3 regions of the Anaerotruncus sp. genome follow, and region 1 is predicted to be linked to each of the others. Evidence: predicted binding sites of a transcription regulator. Region 1 holds the regulator's gene; each other region holds the start of a gene.

Region 1 (4,397 bases):
CCGCGACGCACTCGTCCGGGTTGATGCCCTTGAAGGGATCCTTGCCGCAGAACGCCTTGACCGCGTCCTGCACGGCGGGGATGCGGGTGGAACCGCCGACGAGCAGCACCTTGTCGAGGTCGGAGACCTTGAGGCCCGAGTCGGCCATCGCCTTGCGCACCGGCTCCATCGTCTTTTCGACGAGGTCGGCGGTCATCTCGTTGAACTTCGCGCGGGTCAGCGTGACGTCGAGGTGCTTCGGCCCGGTCGCGTCGGCGGTGATGAAGGGCAGGTTGATGTTCGCCTGCGTCATGCCGGAAAGCTCGATCTTCGCCTTCTCGGCGGCTTCTTTCAGGCGCTGCATGGCCATCTTGTCGCCGCGCAGGTCGATGCCGGAGTCCTTCTTGAACTCGTCCGCCAGGTAGTTGATGATCCGCTCGTCGAAGTCGTCGCCGCCCAGGCGGGTGTTGCCGTTGGTGGCGAGGACCTCCTGGACGCCGTCGCCCATCTCGATGATCGAGACGTCGAAGGTGCCGCCGCCGAGGTCGTAGACCATGACCTTCTGGTCCTGCTCCTTGTCGATGCCGTAGGCCAGCGCGGCCGCCGTCGGCTCGTTGATGATCCGCTTGACGTCGAGGCCGGCGATGCGTCCGGCGTCCTTGGTGGCCTGGCGCTGCGCGTCGGAGAAGTAGGCGGGCACGGTGATGACCGCCTCGGTGACCTTTTCGCCGAGGTAGGCTTCCGCGTCGTCGCGCAGCTTCTGCAGGACCATCGCGGAAATCTCCTGCGGGGTGTAGTTCTTGCTGTCGATCGTGACCTTGTAGCTGGAACCCATATGCCGCTTGATCGAGGAGATCGTGCGGTCGGGGTTGGTGATCGCCTGGCGCTTGGCCACCTGACCCACCATGCGCTCGCCCGTCTTGGAGAACGCGACGACCGACGGGGTCGTGCGCGCGCCTTCCGCGTTGGCGATGACGACGGGTTCGCCGCCCTCCATGACCGCCACGCAGCTATTTGTCGTACCTAAGTCGATACCGATGATTTTTCCCATGATAAAAGCCCTCCAGATCTATTAAACTTAATTTTTACGAAAGGGATATCGTTTCGCGGCTCTCCCGCGGAATCGTCTGAACCTGATTTGCGCCGTCAGTTGGCGACCTTGACCATCGCGTGCCGGATGATCCGGTCCCCGAGCTTGTAACCCTTCTGGAACACCTCGACGATGACGCCCGCCTCGGCGTCCTCGTCCTCCACGTGCATGACCGCGTTGTGGAAGTCGGGGCTGAAGACGTCGCCCGCCGCGCCGAACTCCTCGACGCCGAGCTTGGCGAAAACGTCCTTAAAGTTTTGCAGAATCATCTCGACGCCCTTTTTGAATTCGGCGTCGGTGCAGGGCGCCGCGAGCGCCCGCTCGATCGTGTCCACGACCGGCAAAAACTGCGCGACCGCGGCGGCGGTGGCCTGCGGGTAGATCGCTTCCTTCTCCCGGACGCTCCGCTTGCGGAAGTTGTCGTATTCCGCCATCGTGCGAAGCAGCTTGTCGTTCAGGGAATCGACCTGCTCCCTGAGGAGTTCGGCCTCGCTCTTTTCGGGAGCGGTCTGTTCCGCCTCCTGCGCGGGGGCCTCCTCCCGCTCCTGCGGCTCCGCCTGCGGGGCCGTGTCCTTCGTCTCTTCTGCCAAATCTGCTCACAACCTATCTCTGTTATTGTTATTCCTGCTCAAACGTCTCCGCAAGGAGCTTTCCCAGCGTTTTGGAGAAATACTCGATGTGCGGGATGATCTTCGCGTAATCCATGCGCACCGGCCCGATCACGCCGATCGCGCCCGAATTCTGCTCGCCGATCTTGTAGCGCGTGACGACCACCGAGGTGTCCGCCAGCTCGCTCTGGGGGTTTTCCTTGCCGATCGTGATAAAGACCGCGTCGCTTTTGGAGGCGAGCACCCCGAGGAGCTGTTCACGGTTGTTCATCGTCAGCAGCAGGTCGCGGGCGATATCGGAGAACTCCTTGTAGCCCAGCAGGTTGACGCTGCCGGAGGTGTAAAACTGCCCCTCGTTGATCTCGCGGCAGAGCTCGTACACGGTGGCGAGCACCGGGACGAAGAGGGTGGAGTAGTCGCCGAGGGTCACGGCGATCGAGTTGATGTACCACTGGGAGATGTCCGAAACCGATTTGCCGACCAGGCGGCCGTTGCAGAACTGGTTGAGGAATTCGACGATCTCGGTGGTCAGCCCGAAGTCGACGCGGCAGACCTTGTTTTTGATGACGCCGTTGGTCGCGATGACCAGCACGACGACGGTCCGCGCGCCCGCAGGGACGATCTCGACCCGCTTGACCTGCACCGTCTTGGGGGTGATGGTGGTCGAGACGGTCGCGCACTTGGTGTAGTCGGCGAGGGCCTCGGCCGCGTCCTCCAGGAGCCTGTCGGGATCGGGGTCGCGCACGTTGAAAAGCGCGTCGATCTCGCGCTGCTCCTCCTCCGAGAGGGGCTGGCAGTGCATGAGCTGGTCGACGTAGATGCGGTAGCCCAGATGGGAGGGCACCCGCCCCGCCGAGGTGTGGGGCTGTTCGAGCAGCCCCATGTCGAAGAGCGCCGCCATATCGTTGCGGATGGTGGCGGAGGACACCTGGAAGTCAAGCTTCCGGGCGACCGTCTTGGATCCGACGGGCTCCCCCGTCTCGATATAGGTTTCGACGATGGCCGTCAGGACCTTCAGTTTTCGAATGTCGAGCTTCACCGTTCCCACCTCACATTCCCGTTCCCGGCGAAGGGCTCTTTAGCACTCATTATTTACGAGTGCCAACAACTATAATGTACCACACTTTTCTGCAAAGTCAAGGGAATTCACGAAATGTTTACAGAATTTCTAGCACTCTATATGCGCGAATGCTAATTATGTAAATTATGTACAAACTTTAAAAAATTCATTGTACATATTGACATTGCTTCCATTTTGTAGTTTAATAGGGACAGAGAGAGAATCAACCATTTCACAACCGACAACATAAGGAGGTTTTATCATGATCATCAAAGACGTTATGCTTCACTCCGCGGAGGACCTCCGCCAGTTCATGTATCTCGCCATGCAGTCGTCCGAGGACATCGGCGTGCACACCACCGACGGCAAGATCGCGGACGCAAAATCGATCCTCGGCCTGATGGCGCTCGACTACAACAAGCCCGTCAAGGTCGTCACCGAGGACAGCCACTTCATCAAGCAGATCGAAAAGTGGGCGGTCTAAGGTATCCCCGCCTCACGGACGAGGGCCGGCGGCTCTCCCCGCGTACCCCCGCCCGATCAATGCATCCCGCAATAAAGCGGCCGCCTTTGGCGGCCGCTATTTGTTTGCCGCCGAGTGGCGGAGTTGCCGGTAGTCGACCGACAGCGACCCCTTAGGTTTACCGCTCATCGAGCGGCGCAGTTTGTCGGTGGTCGCTCGGCGAGCGGCGGAGCTACCGGGTCCCGCCCCGGCGGGCGGCCCTATTTCTTGGCCGCCCAAGAAATAGGGGAAAGAAACCGCAGGGGGCCTGGGCGGCCTGCCCGGGCTGCGCCCGGAGCGCGCTACGCGCGACGGCCGCTCGCGGGCGCTCCGCCCCGCGGCCCCGGCTTGAGTCCGCTGCGCGGACCCGGCCCTGCGGGCCGGATTCTCTATCAGGATGGCCTGCGGCCAAATCCCTGCGACCCCAGCGCCGCCTCCGGTTGGCCTTCGGCCAAAGTCGGCGGCGCCCCGTCACGGATAAACGGACAAGTGTACAGCATCCCGCCCGCCGCCGCGCCGCGGGCGCAATGCCTCTGCCCGAGAATCCCCGGAACCGTACCGGTAGTTCCCATAGGGGAGGCACGGCCGCTTTTGCGTGGCGCGTAGCGCCCACGGGGAGGCGGAAAACTGCGCGGCTTCGCCGCGCACGCGGGCAAGGCGCGCGAACGCCCGGAACGGGCGTTGTTTTCCGCCGTATGGTTTTGGCGAGCCATCCGGCTTCGGCCGTTGGGAGCGCCCGCAACCTGAATTGAGCCTTCAGCTGGTGCACCCGTGGGGAGTGACGGTAACTTGCGGGTTCTGGCAAGGTACTCCAGGGGATCCCTAAGGGGGCGGCGGAGCCCCCTTAGGCGTCCTTCTTTGGGTACTTTCTTTGACGCAAAGAAAGTACCCCGCCTGCCGGGGCGGGACCCGGCAATCTTCGCCGCCGAAGGCGGCACATCTGAAGCGCCCCGGAGGGGCGCGCAAAAAGCCCCGCCGGGCGCAGCGCGGCAAATCAGCTCTCCCCCGTCTGCTTGCGGCGGCGGTAGATGGTCGAGCGGCTGACGCCGCACAGCTTGGCAATCTCGGCGGCGGTCAGCTCCTTGCGCTGCCACTGGCAGAGCAGCTCGTCGAAGTGGTTGGGAAGCGACTTATGGGGACGGCCGAACTCGACCCCGC
Region 2 (7,884 bases), on a different contig from region 1:
ACCATTGCACAACCGCGCCCGCGTCCGGCGGGCGCGGGACGTACCATTCCAACATATGATCGAGGAGGACGAAACATGTTAGTATCGGCGAAGGACATGCTTACCAGGGCCCATGAGGGACATTACGCGGTCGGGCAGTTCAACATCAATAACCTTGAGTGGACCAAGATGGCCCTGCTCGCGGCGCAGGAATGCAATTCCCCCATCATTCTCGGCGTCTCCGAGGGCGCGGGCAAATATATGTGCGGCTTCGAGACGGTCGCGGCGATGACCAAAGCGATGGTCGAAAGCCTCGGCATCACCGTGCCGGTGGCGCTGCACCTCGACCACGGCAGCTATGAGGGCGCCAAAAAGGCGATCGCGGCGGGCTTCTCGTCGGTCATGTTCGACGGCTCCCACTATCCGATCGAGGAGAACATTGAAAAGAGCAAGGAGATTATCGCGCTGGCCGCTTCCAAGGGCATTTCGGTCGAGTGCGAGGTCGGCGCGATCGGCGGCGAGGAGGACGGCGTCGTGGGCGGCGGCGAGGTCGCGGACCCCGCCGAGTGCAAGCGCATCGCCGACCTCGGCGTGACGATGCTGGCGGCGGGCATCGGCAACATCCACGGCCAGTATCCTGAAAACTGGAAGGGCCTCAACTTCGAGGTGCTCAGCGAAATCCAGAAGCTGAACCCGTCGATGCCGCTCGTCCTTCACGGCGGCACGGGCATCCCGGCCGACATGATCAAAAAGGCGATCTCGCTGGGCGTCAGCAAGATCAACGTCAACACCGAGTGCCAGCTCTCCTTCGCCGCCGCGACCCGCGGGTATATCGAAGAGGGCAAGGACCGGCAGGGCAAGGGCTTCGACCCCCGCAAGCTGCTCGCGCCCGGCTGCGACGCGATCAAGGCGACCGTCAAGGAGAAGATGGAGCTCTTCGGCTCGGTCGGCAAGGCGTAAAGCATAAAGAAAAAACATCCGCCGGCTAAACCGGCGGATGTTTTAGTTCTCACGCCTCCCCGGGACCCATACGTTTACGCCATTATTTTGTGCAGTCTTGCGCTATCTTTTCCCGCGTGAATCTGATATATTGACAGTAAAGACACAACGCCGATCAGTTGGGAGGGGTTCTGATGTTCAAAAAGTTTTTCTCCGTTTTGCTGGCGCTCTTCCTGCTTCTGCCCGGGCAGGCCGTGTCGGCGCAGGAAGCCGATTCCCTCTTTAACCGCGCACTGCGGAAGGAGCCCTATTCTGTGCTCGACGGCCGGCTGACCATCCGGATGCCGGCCGGAACCGAGGACGCGGCGATGCAGCCCGATATCATGGGACCCATGTCCTCCTCTGCGCGCGAGACCCGGCTGATGTCGGAAAATATCGGCGGCGCGGAGTTGGTTGTGTATGCGCAGGAGATGTTCTGCTATTCCACCGGCGATTTTGTAAAGGATCTGGAAATCATCTTTTCATCCAACTGGGAGGACGCGGAGTTCGGTTATGAGCTGGCCTGCTCGGAGCCCGGTTTTTCGGCGGCAAAGCTCAAAATCCCCGCGACAGACCCACAGGGTGAAGCGATCCTCGTCAGTGCCGTGGTGGTGCGGACCGCCGACAACGGACTCATTATGCTCTCTTTTCTGGTCACGCCCGAGGCCTACCGCTCCCCCGATCAATGCCGTGCGCTCTGCGACCGGGTGATTGCCACGCTGAAGCCGGGGGAACGGATGCTGAACACCGACGCCCGCAGGGAGACGCTGGATGCCGCGGGATACCAGATCAGCCTCGACAAGGATTATGTGGTGATCGAGCAGTTCGGCGTAGATTTTTTGGTCTACTACATCGATAAAGTGACCCCGCTGGGCACATCGGCCCCGTCGATGGGCATCTATCTGGGCTTCCACCCTTCGACGGACGGGAAGCCCTACGGTACGCAGAGCAAGGGCGCCATCCTCGGAAAGTCGGTCGTCTGGTCCGCCTCCGGCAATCGCGTGGAGACGCTCACGACGCTGAAGGGCGGCAACATGATGCACATCTTTATCACTGCCGACGATCAGGCCGACCGCGCCGCCCTCAAGAAGATGGCGCAGTCCCTCCAGGTAAAAACGAAGTGATATGCACGGTGGTAAAAAGGCCCGGATTTCGCATGAAATCCGGGCCTTGCTTATTGCTTTCAGAGAGCCCCGGCGGTAATGATATAGTTGCCGAGCGTCCGGACCTTTGCCGAGAACGCCCCGCGCCCGTCGGAATCGGCGGTGTACTTGAAGCGGCTGGTCACGTCCTTGAGGTCGCCGGCTTCGGTCGCCTCATAGATGTGGATCTGCCTGTGGGGGACCGTCTCCTCGCCGTCGAAGGTGAGGTAGGGGTTCGTGAGGGTGAGCGTGCCGCCCTTCGCGTCGGGGTTGCCGCGGAAGAAGCGGGTGTACATCTCCCCGAGAGGGGCCGTGTGGTTGCGGCCGGTGTCGGCGCGACGGGTCGAAAGCTTGGGCGCGTAGAAGATGTCCGAGCCGGAGAGCTCGGCGACGATGATGTCCTCGTCCTCCCAGGTGTAGTCGCTGTCCCCCTCCTGGGTCGGGGTGAGGACGATGTCCTCCGCGCCGATCGGGTGCTCGACGTCCTTGAAATAGAAGAGGTCGCCGTACCAGTCGGGGCTGGTTTTCAGGTAGGAGGAGGGGAAGAGGGTGTCCTCGGTGATGCGCAGCGTGTAGTCGATGACGATCTTCGCGCCGCTTTTGACCGCCAGCTCGGAGGCCGTACCGGTGTTCGCGCCGAGCGGGGAGACGGGCAGGGCGGTGTCCTTGACGGCGGTATAGGTCACCGTGAAGCCGATGCCGGTGTTGTCGTACATCCCGTCCTTCGAGAGGGTCACGACAAAGCAGGCGCCCGCCCCGACAATCGGCTCGTCCGACTGGCGGACCGACCGCGCGTTCATCGCGTTGGCGGTCGTCTTGACCGAGCAGCGGAAGGCGGAGGAGTCGTAGAAGACGGAGGAATCGGTGACCCGCCACAGCTTGCCCGAGTCGTCGTAGACCCGCTCGTCCGCGGCGACGGTCAGCGTGTTGCCGTAGACCGAATTGCCGTTTGCGAGGTAGCGGTGGGGGTCGTATTCATAGACCCTGGCGACAGCGGTCGTCTTGGAGTCGCCCGCGAGGGAGGGGGCTTTTTCCGCGGCGAAGGCGGGGGCCGCGAGGGAGAGCGCGCAGGCCAGCGCGAGCGCGGCGGCGAGAACGGAACGCTTCATATGAAATCCCTTCTTACAGATGAAAATTTTGGTGTAATCCTATGATATCCCCAAATCCGGCCCCCGTCAACCGCCGGGGGGCAAAGTTCAGAAACCGTTCAAATTCGCCGGGAATTGGGAAAAAACCAGGCACAATTCACAGGAAAAATGTTTACAATTTGTACTTGATTTCCCCTGCGGTTTGGGGTACTATATAGTTAGCACTCAAAGTAATAGAGTGCTAAAACACCGTATCAAACAGCTTTCACATAAAGGAGGAGGGTGTCTATGAACGCTCAGAAATTCACCCAGAAGTCGCTCGAGGCGCTGCAAAGCGCGCAGGACCTCGCGACCGAATACCAGAACATGCAGATCGAACAGCAGCATCTGCTCTACGCACTGATCGCGCAGGAGGACGGCCTCATCGGCCAGATGCTCAAAAAGATGGAGATCGACCCCGCCGCGCTGCTCTCCGACGTGCGCGCCGAGGTCGAGCGGTTGCCGCGCGTCTCCGGGCCCGGCCGCGAGCAGGGCAAAATCTACGTCTCGCAGGAGGTCGACCGCGCGCTGGTCCAGGCGGAAAAGCTCGCCGACCGGATGAAGGACGAATACGTCTCGGTCGAGCACGTCATGCTCGCGCTGCTCGAAAACCCGAACGGCGCGCTGGGGCAGCTCCTTTCACGCTTCCGCCTGACGAAGGACGGCTTCCTCTCGGCGCTGGTGAGCGTGCGCGGCAACACCCGCGTCACCTCCGACACCCCGGAGGACACCTATGACGCGCTGAAAAAGTACGGCACCGACCTCGTCGAGCAGGCGCGCAGCCAGAAGCTCGACCCGGTCATCGGCCGCGACAACGAGATCCGCAACGTCATCCGCATCCTCTCGCGCAAGACGAAGAACAACCCCGTCCTCATCGGCGAGCCGGGCGTCGGCAAGACGGCCATCGCCGAGGGACTCGCGCTGCGCATCGTGCGCGGGGACGTGCCCGAAAACCTCAAGGACCGCACGATCTTTTCGCTCGACATGGGCGCGCTGATCGCGGGCGCGAAATTCCGCGGCGAATTTGAGGAGCGCCTCAAGGCGGTATTGCAGGAGATCAAGAAGAGCGAGGGCAGGATTATCCTCTTCATCGACGAGCTGCACACCATCGTGGGCGCGGGCAAGACGGAGGGCTCGATGGACGCGGGCAACCTCTTAAAGCCGATGCTCGCGCGCGGCGAACTGCACTGCATCGGCGCGACCACCCTCAACGAGTACCGCCAGTACATCGAAAAGGACGCCGCGCTCGAACGCCGGTTCCAGCCGGTGCTGGTGAACGAGCCGACCGTCGAGGACACGATCTCGATCCTGCGCGGGCTCAAGGAGCGCTACGAGGTGTTCCACGGCGTCAAAATCCAGGACCAGGCGCTCATCGCGGCGGCGGTCCTCTCCAACCGATACATCACCGACCGCTTCCTGCCCGACAAGGCGATCGACCTTGTGGACGAGGCGTGCGCGATGATCCGCACCGAGATGGACTCGATGCCGTCCGAGCTCGACGACCTCTCCCGCAAGATCATGCAGCATGAGATCGAGGAGGCGGCGCTCAAAAAGGAGACCGACCAGATTTCCAGGGAGCATTTGCAGGAGATCCAGCGGGAACTCGCGGAAATGCGCGAGCGGTTCAAGGCGATGAAGGCCCGCTGGGAGAACGAAAAGAACGCGATCACCAAGGTGCAGAGGCTGCGTGAGGAGCTCGAGCAGGTGAACGCGGACATCGAGAAGGCCGAACGGGAATACGACCTCAACCGCGCCGCCGAGCTCAAATACGGCAAGCTCCCCGCCCTCCAGAAGGAACTGGAGGAGGAGGAAAAGCTCGCGGGCGCGGCGGAGAAGGACTCCACCCTCCTGCGCGACCGCGTCACCGAGGAGGAGATCGCGCGGATCGTCGGCCGCTGGACGGGCATCCCCGTGGCGCGGCTGATGGAGGGGGAGCGGCAGAAGCTGCTCCATATGGAGAGCATCCTGCATGAGCGGGTCATCGGTCAGGACGAGGCGGTCACCACCGTCAGCGAAGCGATTTTACGCTCCCGCGCGGGCATCCAGGACCAGGGCCGCCCGATCGGCTCCTTCCTCTTCCTCGGCCCGACGGGCGTCGGCAAGACCGAGCTCGCCAAGGCGCTCGCGCAGGCGCTCTTCGACGATGAGCGCAACATCGTGCGCATCGATATGAGCGAATACATGGAGAAATTCTCGGTCAGCCGCCTGATCGGCGCGCCTCCGGGATACGTCGGCTACGAGGAGGGCGGCCAGCTCACCGAGGCGGTGCGCCGCAAGCCCTACTCGGTCGTCCTCTTCGACGAGATCGAAAAGGCCCATCCCGACGTCTTCAATATCCTGCTCCAGGTGCTCGACGACGGCCGCATCACCGACAGCCAGGGCCGCACCGTGGACTTTAAAAATACGATCATCATCCTGACCTCCAACCTCGGCTCGCCCTACATCCTCGAGGGGATCGACGAAGACGGCCGGATCACCGAGGAGGCCCGCAAGGCGGTGGACGGGCTGCTCAAGCAGCAGTTCCGCCCCGAGTTCCTCAACCGCCTCGACGAGATCGTCTTCTATAAGCCGCTGCAAAAATCCGAGATCGCGCAGATCGTCGACCTGCTCATGGCCGACCTGCAAAAGCGCCTCGCCGATAAGCAGCTCACCCTGGCCCTCTCGCCCGAGGCGAAGGAGTATATCGTCGACCAGGGCTACGACCCCGTCTACGGGGCGCGCCCCCTCAAGCGGTTCCTCCAGCACAAGCTCGAAACGCTCCTCGCCCGCATGATCATCGCCGAGGACCTTGCCCCCGGCACCCGGCTCGAGGCAGTCATGGAAAATGATGATTTGGCAATCAAGGCTGTTTCATAATAGGAAAGGGACGCGCCCGGCTGGGTGCGTCCCTTTTTTAATCAGTTTTAGATTTTCCGACCGGCGGTCGCGGGGCTTTCTTCGCGCCCCTACAGGGCGCTTTTGTTGTGCCGCCTTCGGCGGCAGGGATTGCCGGGTTCCGCCCCGGCAGGCGGGTCCATTTCTTGATCGCCCAAGAAATGGACGAAAGAAGGGCGCTCAAGGGGGCTCACTTGAAGAAGATGGGGGCGCAAAGCTCGCCCCCTTGAGAATCCCCCGTCGCGTGGAGTCCGCCAGCCGCGGAAAGAAGACAAATGCCGAGGTATCAGCAAGAGGACGCCTACTGCGCCCGTTCGGGGTTCTCCGTCAGGCCCAGCAGGTAGTCGGTGGACACCCCGAAGTAGTCGGAGAGCAGCACCAGCCGTTCCAGCGAGGTGGCTTTCTTTCCACGTTCCATGTCGCTGATCTGCACGCAGGAAACCTGAAGAAGCTCCGCAAGCGCGGCTTGGGGAACGGCGCATTTCGTCCGGAGGGCGCGGATTCTCTGCCCAAAAATTTCTTTGTCCAGCATATCAAAATCCCCTTGACAAATAAGCTCTTAGCGAATATAATACAATTAAGCTAAAAGCTAATACCAAATATTCTACTCTAAGGTAAATATCATTATATCATATCAGGAGGGGTTGCGCCATGCTGTCGGAAGAATTTGAAGAATATCTGGGCGCGATGTACGAGCGGGCGCACCAGCGATTCCGGGAGAGCGGGGAGAGCCGCCTTTTGCGCGGGCGGCTGGACGACTGTGAGGCGGCCTGCCTGCAAAACGTCCATCCCAACGACCATTTTTTCGTCCATGACCTGCTGGCGGCTCTTGCCGACGCGGAAAGCGCGGAGGCGGAATACCTCTACCGGCAGGGCTACGCGGACTGCGTGGAATCCTTAAAACAGTTGCATGTCCTCTGAAAAAGGTGTATAATTCCCCCGTCTGAAAGGGGTTTTGACAATGCAAGTGACCGTGAGGAAGTTCACCGACGCCGATCTCCCGGCGATGACCGCCATCTGGAACGGGATCGTCGAGGAGGGGAACAGCTTTCCGCAGGACAGGCCCTTTACGGAGGAGGAGGCGCGGGAGTTTTTCGCGGCGCAGTCCTTCACCGGGGTCGCCGAAGCGGACGGGAAGGTGCTGGGGCTCTACATCCTGCATCCCAACAACGCGGGGCGCTGCGGACATATCGCAAACGCCTCCTACGGGGTGGCGTCCGGGGCGCGGGGCCTCGGCGTGGGGGAAAAGCTGGTGCGTCATTCGCTGGAGATGTGCCCGGCGTGCGGATTCGTGGGACTCCAGTTCAACGCCGTCGTCTGCACCAATACGGCGGCGATCAAGCTCTATGAACGCCTCGGGTTCGAGCACATCGGCACGACGAAAAACGGATACCGCTTCAAGGACGGCAGCTACGCGGACCTCTTCCTCTTCAATAAGCCGCTCATCTAGAATGAAGAATCCCCCTGCCGGCCAATGGCCGGCAGGGGGATTCTTGCGTCACGGGCGGCGCGCTGCCGGGAGGCAGGGCGCCGTGCCTGCGCCAAAAGCTTTGGGGGTTTCCAAAGGGGGCTTTCTCGAAAGCCCCCTTTGGCCTTAGTCGAGCTCCGCCACGCCGGTATAGAGCTGGTAGTAGCGGCCGTGCAGGGCGAGCAGGTCGTCATGGCTGCCGCGCTCGATGATCTCACCCTGTTCGAGCACCATGATGGCGTTCGAGTTGCGGACGGTCGAGAGGCGGTGGGCGATGACGAAGGTGGTGCGGCCCTCCATGAGCCGGTCGAGGCCA
Region 3 (7,884 bases), on a different contig from region 1:
GAACGCCTGATCGCGATTATCACGAATAATTTTGTTCCCTGCAACGGGCGGTTCCCGACCCTTATCGCAATCATCACGATGTTTTTCGTCGGGGGCGCGATGGGCGCGTTTTCCTCCGTCGTCTCGACCCTGATCCTCACCGCGGTCATCGTGCTCGGCGTGCTGATGACCTTTGCGGTGTCGGCGCTCCTCTCCCGCACGATCCTCAAGGGGGTGCCGTCCTCCTTTACCCTCGAGCTGCCGCCCTACCGCCGTCCGCAGATCGGCAAGGTGATCGTCCGCTCGATCTTCGACCGGACCCTCTTCGTGCTCGGGCGCGCGATTGCCGTCGCGGCGCCGGCGGGGCTCGTCATCTGGGTGATGGCCAACGTCACCGTCGGGGATATGAGCCTGCTGGCCCACTGCGCGGGCTTCCTCGATCCCTTCGCGCGGCTGCTCGGGCTGGACGGTGTGATCCTCATGGCGTTCATCCTCGGGTTCCCGGCCAACGAGATCGTCGTGCCGATTATCATCATGGCCTATCTCGCGACGGGGAGCATCCTCGATTTCGACAATCTCGCACAGCTCAAGACGCTGCTCGTCGACAACGGCTGGACCTGGCTGACGGCGGTGTGCACAATGCTCTTTTCGCTGATGCACTGGCCCTGCTCGACGACCTGCCTGACCATCCGCAAGGAGACGCAGAGCTGGAAGTGGACGGCGGTCTCCTTCCTCGTGCCGACGGTGATCGGCATGATCGTCTGCTTCCTCGTCGCGGGCGTGGCCCGGCTGCTCGGGCTGGCATGACAAAAAAGCGTCCCGCATTCAAGCGGGACGCTTTTTCACAGGTCCTTGACGAAGCCGCGCAGGACCTCGCAGGAGGCATGAAATTTTTCCTCCTCGGCGCCGGTGAGGGGGAGGCGGACGATTTCCTGGACCCCACCGCGCCCGATGACCGCGGGCACCCCGCAGAAGACGCCGTATTCCCCATACTCCCCCTCGAGCAGGGTGGAGACGGGGATGATGCGGTTTTCGTCGTGCAGGATGCACTTGATGATGCCCGCGGCGGTGGTGGCGATGCCGTAGTAGGTCGTACCCTTGCGCTTGAGGATTTCCCAGCCCGCCTGGACGGTGTCGTGGACGAGCCGGTCGAGGTCGACCCCCTCGAAGCGGCCGGGATTGTCCCGCAGGACCTCGGCAAAGGTCTTGCCGCCCACGGTGACGCGCGACCAGGGGACCATCTGGCTGTCGCCGTGCTCGCCGAACGCGAAGGCGTGGACGCTGCGCGGGTCGACGCCGACCAGCCCGCCGAGGAGCGCCTTGAGGCGGGCGGAGTCGAGCGCGGTGCCGGTGCCGATCACCTGGCTTTTGGGGAGGCCGGAGAGCTTCCAGACATCCTGCGCGATGATGTCCACCGGGTTGGAGACGATGAGGAAGATGCCTGAGAAGCCCGCCTCCATGACCGGCCCGACGATCGAGCGGACGATCTCCTTCGAGAGGCCGAGGGTGTCGAGCCGGGTCTGGCCCTCGCGGGGCGGCGGCCCGGCGGTGATGACGACGATGTCCGCGTCGCCGCAGCCGGCGTACCCGCCGGCCGTCACCCGGATGTTGCGGCCAAGGTAGTCGATGCCGTCCCGCAGGTCCATCATCTCCCCGTGGGCGCGTTCGGCGTCGCGGTCGACGAGCAGGATTTCGTCGCAGAGCCCCTGCGTCAAAAGGCTGAACGCGGTGGAGGAGCCGACGAGTCCCGCCCCGATGATGGCGACCTTGCTGATATGCTGTTTCATGGGATCACCTCGAGAGAATCATTTCTCCCTAGTATGCCCCAATCAGTCGAGCAGATGCTTCGAGCGCCAGTTTCCGCTGCGCCAGCGCAGGAAGGAGACGAGCCCGCGGAAGCACTCGTCGCAGGTCATGGCGATCCAGATGCCGGGCAGCCCGAGCCCGAGGACGACGCCGAGCAGGTAGCCGCCGCCGACCGCGACCGTCCAGACGGTGGTGACGTTGAGGCAGATGGGGAAGCGGATGTCGCCCGCCGTCTGAAGGGCGCGGAATAGGACGATGTTGGCCGCGCGGCCGAGCTCGAGCAGGATTTCGATGCCCATGATCGTGCGGCACATGGAGAGCACCTGCGGGTCGCTTGTAAAGAGCCCGAAGAGCGGCTCGCAGAGCAGGAAGAGCAGCAGCGAGATTACAAAGGAGACGAGCATCGCGGCGCGCAGCGTCGCGTTGACGCGGCGGTCGGTCTCCTCGACTTTTCGCGCGCCCATCAGGTAGCCGACGATGATCTGGGTGGCCTGCGCGATCGCGGACCCGTAGATGTAGGAGAGCATCGCAAACATGTTGGAGTAGGCGCGCGCCGTGATGACGTAGATGGGCAGGGAGTTGCACATCGTCTGGATGACGATCTGGGTCAGGTTGTAGGAGATTGACTCGCCGCCCGAGGGGATGCCGATCTTGAGCAGGCGCTTCAGATGGTCGACGGGGAAGGGCCGCAGGTTCCGGAAGTCGACGGGGGTGCGGATCGTGCGCTTAAAGAGCCAGATGACGATGACGACGCCGACCAGGCGGGACAGGTCGCTCGAGATGGCGGCGCCCGCGACGCCGAGCATGGGGATCGGCCCCATACCGCCGATGAGGACAAAGTTGCCGGCGATGTTCAAAAGGTTGATGACGATCGAGATGAACATCGTCTGCTTGGTGAGGCCGTGCGCGCGGAAGAAGGCGACGAAGGTCAGGTGGATGGCCTGCAGGGGCATGCCGACGCCGATGATGCGCAGGTAGGCGCCCGCCTCGGGCATCAGTTCCGCCGGGACCCCCATCAGCCCGTAGATCTGCGTGGAAAAAAAGGTGAGGGCGACGAAGATGACAAGCGAGAGCGTGACGTTGACCACGAGCGAAACGGTGTAGGTCTGGGCAACCCGCTCGGTGCTGCCCGCGCCGATGTACTGGGTGATCAGGATGGTCGCCGCCATGCAGATGACCGAAAAGGAGATGAGGAGCAGATTGGTGATGACGTTGGCGTTGCCGATCGCCGCGACGGCGGTGGGGGAAGTGCGGGCCACCATCATCTGGTCGACGTTACTGACGAGCATCTGGAGGACCAGTTCGACGAAGATCGGCCAGGTAAGCTGGAAGAGGTACCCGCGCGAATTGACATTTTGATCCATAAGCGTCCCCTGTTCACATCATAATAACGGAGTCATTATAGTACCTGCACGAAAAAAGTCAATGGATTTTCAGCACATCGCACAAATAAAGCGGACAGCACAAAAATGCTGTCCGCTGTAAGCCCGTGGTTCGTTATTTTGACATGAGGTCACAGATGGCGTTGGAGAAGGCGACGGGGTCGTCGATCGACATCCCCTCGATGAGCAGCGCCTGCGAATAGAGCAGGGAGGCGTACTGTTTCAGCTGGTCGCGGCCGCCCTCGTCCGCGTAGAGCTTCCGCATTGCCGCGAAGACGGGGTGGGAGGCGTTGACTTCCAGCACCCGCTCCGCCTTGGGCTTCTGCTCGCCGGGCATCGCGCTGAGCACCTTCTCCATCTCGAGCGAAACCATGCCGTCGCTCGAGAGGCAGACGGGGTGGGATTTGAGCCGGCTGGAGAGGCGCACCTCCTTGACCTTTCCGTCAAGAGCGTCCCGCAGAAAACCGAGCAGGTCCTTGTTCTCCTCGTTCTGCTTTTTGATCTCTTCCTTTTCCTCCTCGGTCTCCAAACCGAGGTCCTTGTCGGCGACCGACTTGAATTCCTTGTCCTCGTACTTGAAAAGCATCCGGAGCGCGAACTCGTCGACGTCGTCGGTGAGGTAGAGGATTTCGTAGCCCTGGTCGCGGAGCAGCTCGGTCTGGGGCAGCAGGCCGATCTTTTCCACCGTTTCGCCGCAGGCGTAGTAGATGTATTTCTGCGACTCCTTCATGCGGCCGACGTACTCCGACAGGGTGACGAGCTTTTCTTCGCTCGACGAGTGGAAGAGCAGCAAATCCTGCAAGAGGTCCTTCTTGGCGCCGTAATCGTTGTAGACGCCGAACTTGAGCTGGAGGCCGAAGTTCTTCCAGAATTTCTCATATTGATCCCGGTCGTTTTTGAGCATCGAAAGCAGCTCGGAGTGGATCTTCTTTTCGAGCCGCCCGGCGATCACCTTGAGCTGGCGGTCGTGCTGGAGCATCTCACGGGAGATGTTGAGGGAGAGGTCCTGCGAGTCGACGAGGCCCTTTACAAAGCTGAAGCAGTCGGGCAGCAGGTCGGCGCACCTGTCCATGATGAGCACGCCCGAGGCGTAGAGCTGGAGCCCCTTCTCGTAGTCGCGGGAGTAGTAGTTGAAGGGGGCGCGGGCGGGGATGAAGAGCAGGGCGTTGTAGGTCGCCGCGCCCTCGGTGGAGCTGTGGATGACGAGCGCCGGGTCCTCGAAGTCGAAGTATTTCTCCTTATAGAAATTGTTGTAGTCCTCATCCTTCAGCTCCGACTTGTTCTTCTTCCAGATGGGCACCATGCTGTTGAGGGTCTCGTGCTCGGTGTAGTCCTCGTATTCGGGCTTGTCCTCGGGGCAGCCCTCCTTGAGACGGCGGGCGGGCATGTCCATGCGGATGGGGTAGCGGATGTAATCGGAGTACCGTTTCACAAGCGCGGAGACGCGGTGCGGGTCGAGAAATTCGTCGTAGTTCTCCTCCCCCTCGTTCTCCTTGAGGGTCAGCACGATCTTTGTGCCGTGGCCGTCCATTTCGCAGGGCTCGATCGTGTAGCCCTCGACGCCGCGGCTCTCCCATTTCCACGCCTCGTCCGAGCCATAGGGACGGCTGTAGACGGTGACGCGGGAGGCGACCATGAACGCCGAATAGAACCCGACGCCGAACTGGCCGATGATGTCAATGTCCTCCTTGTGCTCGCCGTCCTCTTCCTGCTTGAAGGCGAGGGAGCCCGACTTGGCGATCGTGCCGAGGTTGCTTTCGAGCTCGTCCTTCGTCATGCCGCAGCCGTTGTCCGTGATCGTAAGGGTGCGGGCGTCCTTGTCGAGGGCCAACTCGATCGAGAAGTCGTCCCTCGAAAGCCCGGTGAGATTCTCCGAAAGGGAATGGTAGTAGAGCTTGTCGATCGCGTCGGAGGCGTTGGAGATCAGTTCGCGTAAAAAGATCTCCCGGTGGGTGTAGATCGAGTTGATCATCAATTCGAGCAGCCGTTTGCTCTCGGCCTTGAACTGCTTGGTGCGCATGAAACCAGACCTTTCTATCAGAATTTCATTAAAAACGAAAAGTTAGCACTCAATCTGTTTGAGTGCTAACTATACTATAATATAAGTCGCAGGAAAAATCAAGTCTAAATTGTGAACATTTTCGGCAGTAAAACGCGCTCTTTCCGCCACTCATCTTACAGAAGGACAAAAAGGGGGGACCGGCATGGGCCGGATCAATCATCTGCTGAAGTTTGCCTGCATCGCGGCGGCGCTGACACTGCTTGCCGCTTCCCCGGCGCTGACCGCCCGGCCGCCCGAGCCGCCGGCTGAGACGGTCGAGATGCGCCTGCTGCCCGACGACCGCCCGATCCGCGTGACGGGCGACGGCCGGGTTCTCGAACTGCGCGCTCCCGCCGCCGGGCAGCTGCCCTCCCACGGCTTTGACGCGGAGCTGACGCCCGTCTACGACACGGCGGAGCCGGTCGACATCGCGCAGATGCCGGTGCGGGAAACGCCGGAAACGCCGGTTCCCCGCGCCTGCCCGTTTGACGGGGAAGCCGTGTGAAACGCCGGCCGGCATTGGCCGCGGCAGCGCTGACCGTCCGCCGCCCGGGAGCCCGGCTGATCGAATGAGGATAAAAAAGGACCGCCTTACGGCGGTCCTTTTTGTGGTTTAGGATTGGGTATAGGCCTGGCCCGTGTGCTCCTTGTAGTGGTGCGCTTCCTCGAGCATCATGTCCTTGACCTTCATCAGGCGGATCTGGGTGCTGCGTTCGTTCTCGTCGAGCTTCATCGTGATGTACTTGATGTTTTCCCGCAGTTCGGGGATCACGACGTGTTCGAGCGCGTTGACGCGGCGGCGGGTCTTCTCGATCTCGGCCGCCATCAGCTGGCAGGACTTCTCCACCTCGGCCAGCCGCAGCAGGTCGGGCAGGATGTCCGAGAGGGACTTGATCGCGCCGTCGAGGTCGGAGGAGGTGAAGGCGAAGCCGTAGGAATAGATGTTGTTTTCGTCGCCCGAGCGGGTCTTGTACTCGAAGACGGGAATCTCGACGCTCATGACGTTGCGCTCCGACGCCTCGAGGTAAACCTCCTGCATCGGGGCCATCATCGCCACGTTGAGCACCTCGTCGTCCATGCCCGCGCGCGCCAGCACGAAATTCTTGTTGGCGGCGGCGATGCCCGCCTCCACGGTTTCGCGCAGGGCCTTGTTTTCCCGCACCAGCTCGAGGAACTGACGCATCAGCTCGTCGCGCTTATCCTTGAGGAGCTTGTGGCCGCGCGTGGCGGTGACCAGTTTTTTCTTGAGTCTGGTCAGCTCCATGCGGGTCGGGTTCACCTGTGTTTTTGCCACGGTGCATCACCCCTCCTGCTGGCCGTAATACTGATCGAGGAACTTGTCGTCGATACGTTTCAGCTCGCTGCGCGGCAGGATGCGCAGCAGCTTCCAGCCGATGTCGAGGGTTTCCTCGATGTCGCGGTTGGCGTCATAGCCCTGCGAGACGTACTCCTGCTCGAACGCCTCCGCGAACTTGGCGTAGAGCTTGTCGATATCGGTCAGCGCGGCCTCGCCGAGGATGACCATCAGCTCCTTCGCGTCCTTGCCGCGGGAATAGGCGGCGAAGAGCTGGTTCATCGTGTTCGCGTGGTCGGCGCGGGTCTTGCCGGCGCCGATGCCCTTGTCCTTCAGTCGGGAGAGGGAGGGCAGCACGTCGATCGGCGGGGTGACGCCCTTGCGGTAGAGCTCGCGCGACAGGATGATCTGTCCCTCGGTGATGTAGCCGGTGAGGTCGGGGATCGGGTGGGTCTTGTCGTCCTCGGGCATCGTCAGGATGGGGATCATCGTGATCGAGCCGGTCTTGCCCTTCTGGCGTCCGGCACGCTCGTAGAGGGAGGCGAGGTCGGTGTACATGTAGCCGGGATAGCCGCGGCGTCCGGGGACCTCCTTGCGGGCGGCCGAAACCTCGCGCAGTGCGTCGGCGTAGTTGGTGATGTCGGTGAGGATGACTAGCACGTGCATGTTCTTCTCAAACGCGAGGTACTCGGCCGCGGTCAGCGCCATGCGCGGGGTCGCGATGCGCTCGACGGCGGGGTCGTTCGCGAGGTTGATGAAGAGCACGGCGCGGTCGAGCGCGCCCGTCTCGCGGAAGGACTCAATGAAGAAGTTGGACTCCTCGAAGGTGATGCCCATCGCGGCGAAGACGACCGCGAACTGCTCGTCGGTGCCGCGCACCTTCGCCTGGCGCGCGATCTGGGCGGCCAGCTGGGCGTGGGGCAGGCCGGACGCCGAGAAGATGGGCAGCTTCTGGCCGCGGACGAGGGTGTTGAGCCCGTCGATTGCGGAGATGCCCGTCTGGATGAACTCCTGCGGGTAGCTGCGGGCCGCCGGGTTCATCGGCAGGCCGTTGATGTCCATGCGCTTCTCGGGCAGGATCTCCGGGCCGCCGTCAATCGGACGGCCGAGGCCGTCGAAGACGCGGGAGAGCATATCCTCCGAGACGCCCAGCTCCATGCTGCGCCCGAGGAAGCGGACGCGGGAGTTGGAGAGGTTGATGCCGGTCGAGGACTCGAAGAGCTGGACCAGCGCGTCGCTGCCGTTGATCTCCAGCACCTTGCAGCGGCGCTTTTCGCCGCTGGCAAGCTCGATCTCGCCCAGCTCGTTGAAGGTGACGCCCTCCACGCCGCGGACCAGCATCAGGGGGCCTGCGACCTCCTGTATGGTACGATATTCCTTCG

The links. Region 1 encodes HrcA, which represses chaperone genes, less so after heat shock. Its sites were predicted from a motif close to TGTTAGCACTCNNNNNNNNNGAGTGCTAACA; they were not measured.
Region 2: a site for HrcA is predicted at 3,404-3,434, ahead of clpB (ATP-dependent chaperone ClpB). Genes of this name have one in related genera too.
Region 3: a site for HrcA is predicted at 5,228-5,258, ahead of htpG (molecular chaperone HtpG). Genes of this name have one in related genera too.

The regions. Positions count from the first base shown of each region.
Region 1 covers NZ_DBMDHH010000005.1:78,650-83,046, reverse strand. The annotation lists partial or broken gene dnaK (molecular chaperone DnaK) at 1-1,030, opposite strand, end outside; gene grpE (nucleotide exchange factor GrpE) at 1,126-1,659, opposite strand; gene hrcA (heat-inducible transcriptional repressor HrcA) at 1,688-2,716, opposite strand; gene ACZO3G_RS02800 (HPr family phosphocarrier protein) at 3,000-3,221, shown strand; gene ACZO3G_RS02795 (recombinase family protein) at 4,234-4,397, opposite strand, start outside.
Region 2 covers NZ_DBMDHH010000025.1:16,114-23,997, reverse strand. The annotation lists gene fba (class II fructose-1,6-bisphosphate aldolase) at 76-939, shown strand; gene ACZO3G_RS08530 (hypothetical protein) at 1,113-2,081, shown strand; gene ACZO3G_RS08525 (hypothetical protein) at 2,141-3,208, opposite strand; gene clpB (ATP-dependent chaperone ClpB) at 3,476-6,082, shown strand; gene ACZO3G_RS08515 (helix-turn-helix domain-containing protein) at 6,402-6,632, opposite strand; gene ACZO3G_RS08510 (hypothetical protein) at 6,752-7,021, shown strand; gene ACZO3G_RS08505 (GNAT family N-acetyltransferase) at 7,062-7,550, shown strand; gene ACZO3G_RS08500 (ABC transporter ATP-binding protein) at 7,695-7,884, opposite strand, start outside.
Region 3 covers NZ_DBMDHH010000020.1:8,133-16,016, forward strand. The annotation lists gene feoB (ferrous iron transport protein B) at 1-786, shown strand, start outside; gene ACZO3G_RS07305 (L-lactate dehydrogenase) at 822-1,766, opposite strand; gene ACZO3G_RS07310 (MATE family efflux transporter) at 1,809-3,149, opposite strand; gene htpG (molecular chaperone HtpG) at 3,283-5,187, opposite strand; gene ACZO3G_RS07320 (hypothetical protein) at 5,372-5,713, shown strand; gene ACZO3G_RS07325 (V-type ATP synthase subunit D) at 5,822-6,502, opposite strand; gene ACZO3G_RS07330 (V-type ATP synthase subunit B) at 6,509-7,884, opposite strand, start outside.